Regions from separate parts of the Sporosarcina sp. P20a genome, predicted to be linked through region 2. Evidence: a T-box and tRNA genes for the amino acid it is inferred to sense, from the RefSeq annotation. Region 2 holds a T-box; the other holds one or more tRNA genes.

Region 1 (3,427 bases), on a different contig from region 2:
CATCTACTTCAAATTCTTTCGTACCACGAAGTACAATCGCTGTAGTGGGAGCGATTTCAATTAGAGACGTAATGGAATTTCTCGCTTTATCGATTGAGTAACTTTCTAATGCTTCACTGACGGAGAACAGGAAGACCACAACCGCGCCTTCTGCCCAATCACCAATTAGTGCAGCTCCGATCACTGCGATTGTCATCAATGTAGACATATCAAATTCAAGTTTGAATAGATTCGTTAATCCTTCCTTCATTAAACTGAATCCGCCGATTAATATGGCAGAAAGAAACAAAGCAATCGACAGCCAGTTATTAGCACCATTCGCGGTAGATACTGCATACCCTGCTAATAGTAAAACTAACGAAGCAATAGTCGTTTGATTTTCATGTTTTTTCCAAAAAGGGGTATGCTGTTTAATAATCCGCTGCTTTTCAGGGAATACCTTTATACCGTCAAACGCACCCGCTTCTTCTAATTGTAAAATAGAGGCCTCTCCTGCAACCGTTAACTTGGATGCACCAAAGTTCAGCTGTACATCTTCAACAGAATCAATCTGCCGAACATTTTTCTCGAATTTCTCGGCACAACTTGTGCACGACAAATTTTGCAGGCGATAGACATTTTTCTCAGAAGCCATGTGATCAGTCCTCTCAAAAAATCGTTCATTTTAACGTTTCCATCATTCAATCGTTCATTTGATTGATTAGCTTTAGTATATGCAATTCCAGATATTTTGTCAATTCAAACATTCAAACGTTCATTTGAATGAAATGGCATGAAAAAGCAGTTCCTCAGAGATTCCAAGGAACTGCAAAATACATGATGTATTATTTTGAACGCGTAACGAAGATCTGAGGTACTTCTGCTTCAAATCGAACTAGTTCCCCTGTACGTGGATGTAGAAAAGACAATGCGGTTGCATGAAGTCCCACTCTGCGCAACGGGTTGCCTATAGCACCATACTTTTTGTCCCCTATAACTGGGTGTCCCAATTCTTCCATATGTACACGGATTTGATTTTTTCGACCTGTTTCCAAAAGAACCTCTAGCAATGAACAATCCTTATTTGCTTGTACTCTTCTATAATGTGTAATCGCATGCTGTCCGCCATTGTCGGTAGGATTTGAATAGACTCTGAATGCACTATTTTCCGTTAACCAAGAAGAAATAGTTCCTGATTCAGTTCGTACTTTTCCTTCGACAAGTGCAGTATACAAACGTTCCTTTACCGATTCATTCCATGTACTTTGCAATGCTTGCTGCGTTTCTTCATTTTTGGCAAACATCATTACGCCCGATGTATCTCGATCAAGACGGTGCACGACAAAAATACGATTTTCAGGATGACTTCTCTTGACATACTTTGTAATTTCTCGATAGGCTGTCTGATCTTTTTCTTTTTCTGAAGCTACAGAAAGAACGCCTGCCTCTTTATTGATCACGATGATATCATCATCCTCATGTAGTATAGATACACCCACTAACTTCGAGACGTTTATAGCCGCTTTGTTGCTTTGTATTTCAACCTTTTGTCCAGGCGCTAACGACTGATTATGTTTTGTTGTCATCTGACCATCCACCATAACTTGGCCACGTGTAAGAATAGACTTCACCGAATTTCTACTGCTTTTTGACATAACCTTCAATAAATACGGCAATAATTCTATCTGTTCTTCCACTGTATATTCTTTTACATTAGATGTTACCTGTTTTCTTTTCATTGTATATGACTCCTCCTGCCTATCTAAATACATATTCGCACTATAAGTATACACCGCATGACTGGTGAGTGTATGTACTATCATTTGATTGTAATGAAAACTTCATTTGAAATATAGACATAAAAAAACAGCCCCTAGACATTCGGTCTAATAGGACTGTTTATTGTTATAAACCGTGTTCCTACGGTAAATAACTTAGGTTTGGCACCTATGACTCCGACTGGGCTCGAACCAGCGACCTCCACCCTGTCAAGGTGGCGCTCTCCCAGCTGAGCTACGGAATCGATTTTACTAGGATGTGCATTTTGAAGTAAGCCAGTTAGGCTCTCAAGCACAAATACTATAATAGCATTATCTATCCTGGTTGTAAACAAAGAAATTAAAAATCGATAATTTTTCTATACCATCAGAAAAACTACCGATTTTCATGGAATTTCATTACATTATTCAGGGCCGCTTCTCCTTTCATTTACTGCATGGGGTTTAATTGTTCCTCTATTGGTTCATTCTCAAAATATAAAAACTCTTCATGATCCAGCTCACTCATCCGTTCTTTGTTAAAGCCATGTGCCAAGTGCCCTTCAAACACGTTTTCCCACCATGTTTCTTGTGTATTCATAGTATTTTCTCTCCTTTTCGATTTGATTGGTTTCTGTACCGATCTCTATATTTTATTCGTTATGACTGATTCGCTTACATGTAGTATATACATAACTCGCGATGGTAAAACTGCGTAATTAGTCCAAATTAGTTCGAGGAATTTCTAGTCCTTCGGCTTCTTGACTTTTATTTTATCATGTGTTTCACAAATCACATTCCAGTAAAAGCCTTGTCTATACTAGTCTCGTCCTTTATTGAAAATCCCATCTAATCTAGTTCTTTTCACTCAATCAGACTAGTAAAACGCAAAAATCCAGAGATTGATTTCGAAAATTTTTATCCTAAATAAAATAAAAAGACTTGCAAGCTTTATTTCAAGCCGACAAGTCTTTTAAGAGTAATTTAATTAGAAGCTAATTTAGGTGAATTATTTTTCTTGTTCCCCATCCACTGGAACGCCAGTAAGATGATGAATAAAACTAAACCGATGATATCTGTCATCGTTTCTGGATAGATCAACAACATGCCTGTACCTATCGTTATAATTCGCATTATCCAGTTCAGTTTACTATACCAGTAACCAATTATGCCTGCCCCGATGGCAACCATACCGACAATGGCAGTCAACGTCACCCATACAATCTCCGTTACACTCGAGTCGAGCATTAGCATTGCCGGATTAAAGACGAACATATACGGAATAATGAAGGCGGCAATTGCCAGTTTGGCAGAAGTAATACCCGTCTTGATCGGATCCCCACCCGAAATACCTGAAGCAGCAAAGGCAGCCAATGCAACAGGCGGCGTGATATCCGCAATGATGCCAAAGTAAAATACGAATAAGTGTGCAGATACTGCCACTACAATCGGCACAGCTGCACCTGTAGGCTCATCCAGCATTAATAATGTAATGATGGCAGGCGCTGCAATTGTAGACGTAATAACATAGTTTGCCGTCGTTGGAGAACCCATGCCCAAAATGATAGCTGCGAACATTGTGAAAATTAATGTCAGCAAAACGTTACCGCCAGCAGCTGAGATCAAGCCCGTTGCCAAGCTAAGTCCAAGACCTGTCTTAACCACAACCCCGACAATAATACCCGCACAGG
Region 2 (3,427 bases):
GGTTTACCTGATAGCCCGGGAGTGCCTGAATCGATTGCGCAAAACACTCTTACGGTTCCATATAACGACCTGGAAAGTGTTAAATTAGCTATTAAAGAGTACGGAGACGACCTTGCTGCAATTATTGTAGAACCGGTTGCAGGAAACATGGGTGTTGTAGGACCGGATAACGGCTTCCTTAAAGGCTTACGTGATTTGACCGAAGAAAACGGTTCATTACTCATCTTTGATGAAGTCATGACTGGATTCCGTGTGGGTTATAAATGCGCACAAGGTCATTTCAACATCAAACCGGACATTACATGTCTAGGTAAAGTAATCGGTGGCGGACTGCCTGTAGGAGCGTATGGCGGTTCACGCAAGATTATGGAGCATGTCGCGCCGGCGGGAACTATTTATCAAGCGGGTACATTGTCTGGTAACCCAATAGCCATGACAGCTGGTATCGAAACGTTGAGAAAGTTGACACCGAAAACATACGAACACTTCATCAAACTTGGCGATCAGTTGGAAGAAGGTTTCCGCGCAGCAGCGAAAGCTAATAATATTCCACATACTGTTAACCGAGCAGGTTCTATGATCGGTTTCTTCTTTACAGACGTACGCGTCAATAACTATGATAAAGCGAAGACATCCGATTTGGAACTATTCGCAGAATATTACCGTCTGATGGCGGAAGAAGGTATTTTCTTACCACCTTCCCAATTCGAAGGAATGTTCTTGTCAGCGGCTCACACAGAAGAGCATATCGCGAAAACTGTGGAAGCATTCCATACGGTATTTGAGAAGTTAAAACGATAATTATGAAGCGCCAGGCAAATTTGTTTGCTTGGCGTTTTTTTATGTTCATTATTTTAGGGAGGATGGCAGGGTTACGATTACTTCCCTTTCAATCTACACTATACTTTACTTCTAAACTCCTCCATTTCTTCATATAGTAGCCTGAGTTAAGAAAAGGAGTGAAGCGAAAATGACGACGCATCAATGGACATTGCAAGAGTCTTTTTATTTCCCTGCTGAGTACGGGGCATTTGCTGAATCGGCTGAGGTAAAGGTGACGCCAGGGTTTACGGAAGAGCGTACGGAGGAAGCGATCCGCTTGCAAGGGATCTATCATATCGCGGCAAACGTTGTATTTGATGCAGACAAGCAAGTGGAATTGGCAACTGAAGATGCATTAGTTATTAATGACGTGGAAGTAGAAAACAATAAAGGGTATTTTGAGTATGCTGTCCCTCTGAATGTTGATCTGCCAGTAGAACTCGATGGAGACTTGCAACTTGAAGTGCAGGATATTAAAACTTCACCACAGGAAGACGGAGGATTGAAGCTCGAGTGGACTGTTCATTTGAAACAGGATAAGCCTGTACAAGAAGCGGTCGTAATCGAAGAAGAGCCCGCTGCGCCAGAGTTCGTAGCTGCATCGACATCTCATATGGAGTTTCTTGCAAATGCGGATCGTGCGATAGAGCAAGTAACTAATGAAATGGAAGACTTTCTCCTATACATCGCCGAGATGGATGACGATGTAACGAGAAAGATCTTCCATTCAAATAATGTTTTTGTAGAAGCAGAAAGACAAAGCAGCGAGTAAGCAAAATACTAAAAAGTCACCAGTCGTCGGGATAATGAGTAATCTAATCAACTGAAAAACGGTTAACGGAATGATACAGCCTTTACAATAAAATCTCGTTTTCCGAAGCCATGGCGGTAACAAGTAGGGATTATATCCTCTTCGCATCGTTCACCATCCTTTCTCTATAGACTACTATTCAGTTGACGGACGCTACATGTTTCGCTTATAATAATGGGTATATGAATATAAATGCGAAGAGTAGGAAAGTACATGTGAACCGTTTTCTTTAGAGAGGGTGCGATTGGTGGAACGTACCTGGAAACAACATATGGAAGTCCCCTATGAGCAGTTTCTGTGAAATTATAGTAGCAGAATCCGGTGAAGACCGTTACCAAATCATGAAGATGTAATGCTATTTAGCGTTCATAAATAAAGGTGGTACCACGAGCTCCTTCGTCCTTTTACCGGGATGAGTGGGGCTTTTTTGTATCCCTTTTTATTTGAAGGAGGAACTGAAATGACTGATGAATTGACGATGCCGACTAAATACGATCCGCAAGCAGTTGAAAAAGGACGTTATGAATGGTGGCTTGAAGGTAAGTATTTTGAATCAGATGTAAAAAGTGAAAAAGAACCGTATACGATTGTGATTCCACCACCGAACGTCACAGGTAAGCTTCACTTAGGGCACGCTTGGGATACAACATTACAAGATATGCTCATCCGCATGAAACGTATGCAAGGGTATGACGCGTTGTGGTTGCCGGGAATGGACCACGCTGGAATTGCGACACAAGCCAGAGTAGAGGAAAAACTTCGCGCTGAAGGCAAAACACGTTATGATCTTGGCCGCGAAAACTTCATACAGGAAACATGGAAATGGAAAGAAGAATACGCGAGCCATATCCGCGCGCAATGGGCGAAACTTGGTTTAGCCCTCGATTACTCACAAGAGCGTTTTACGTTAGATGAAGGATTATCAAAAGCAGTAAATGAAGTATTCGTTAAATTGTATGAGAAGAAGCTCATCTACCGTGGCGAATATATCATCAACTGGGATCCTGCAACGAAGACAGCAATATCTGATATTGAGGTTATCCATAAAGATGTGCAAGGTGCATTCTATCATATGCGTTACCCGTTGGCAGATGGCACAGGTTCGATTGAAATAGCGACAACACGTCCCGAAACGATGCTTGGTGATACAGCTGTTGCAGTTCACCCGGATGACGAGCGCTACCAGCATTTGATCGGCAAGATGGTCAAATTACCGATCGTGGGACGCGAGATTCCAATCGTAGCGGATGACTACGTTGAAATGGATTTCGGAAGCGGTGCAGTGAAAATTACACCAGCGCATGACCCGAATGACTTTGAAATTGGTAACCGTCATAACTTACCACGTGTGTTGGTGATGAATGAAGACGGTACGATGAATAAATTAGCAGGCAAGTATGAAGGCATGGACCGTTTCGAATGCCGTAAACAAATCGTTAAAGATTTGCAAGAGATGAATGTGCTATTTGAAATTGAAGATCATATGCACTCTGTCGGACACTCGGAACGAAGCGGTGCAGTAGTGGAACCTTACCTTTCTACACAATGGTTCGTCAATATGCAGCCACTTGCTGAGCAAGCAATCAATCTTCAGAAAAATGAAGAAGAAAAAGTAACGTTTGTACCTGAACGTTTCGAGAAAACGTACTTGAGCTGGATGGAAAACGTCCACGACTGGTGTATTTCTCGTCAACTATGGTGGGGTCACCGAATTCCGGCTTGGTATCACAACACAACAGGCGAAATCTATGTGGGTCAAGAAGCACCAGCCGATGAAGAAAACTGGACACAAGA

The links. The T-box of region 2 lies ahead of CSV72_RS04590 (valine--tRNA ligase). A T-box ahead of a tRNA ligase gene usually reads a tRNA of that ligase, here a tRNA-Val.
Region 1: it has a tRNA-Val gene. The T-box ahead of CSV72_RS04590 (valine--tRNA ligase) is inferred to sense a tRNA for this amino acid. The anticodon was not compared.

The regions. Positions count from the first base shown of each region.
Region 1 is NZ_PDYT01000006.1:117,609-121,035, forward strand. It holds gene CSV72_RS08340 (heavy metal translocating P-type ATPase) at 1-634, opposite strand, end outside; gene CSV72_RS08345 (RluA family pseudouridine synthase) at 825-1,718, opposite strand; tRNA gene CSV72_RS08350 (tRNA-Val) at 1,930-2,002, opposite strand; gene CSV72_RS16885 (hypothetical protein) at 2,188-2,337, opposite strand; gene CSV72_RS08355 (TRAP transporter permease) at 2,721-3,427, opposite strand, start outside.
Region 2 is NZ_PDYT01000002.1:234,050-237,476, reverse strand. It holds gene hemL (glutamate-1-semialdehyde 2,1-aminomutase) at 1-801, shown strand, start outside; gene CSV72_RS04600 (hypothetical protein) at 971-1,594, shown strand; T-box leader at 1,822-2,040, shown strand; gene CSV72_RS04590 (valine--tRNA ligase) at 2,094-3,427, shown strand, end outside.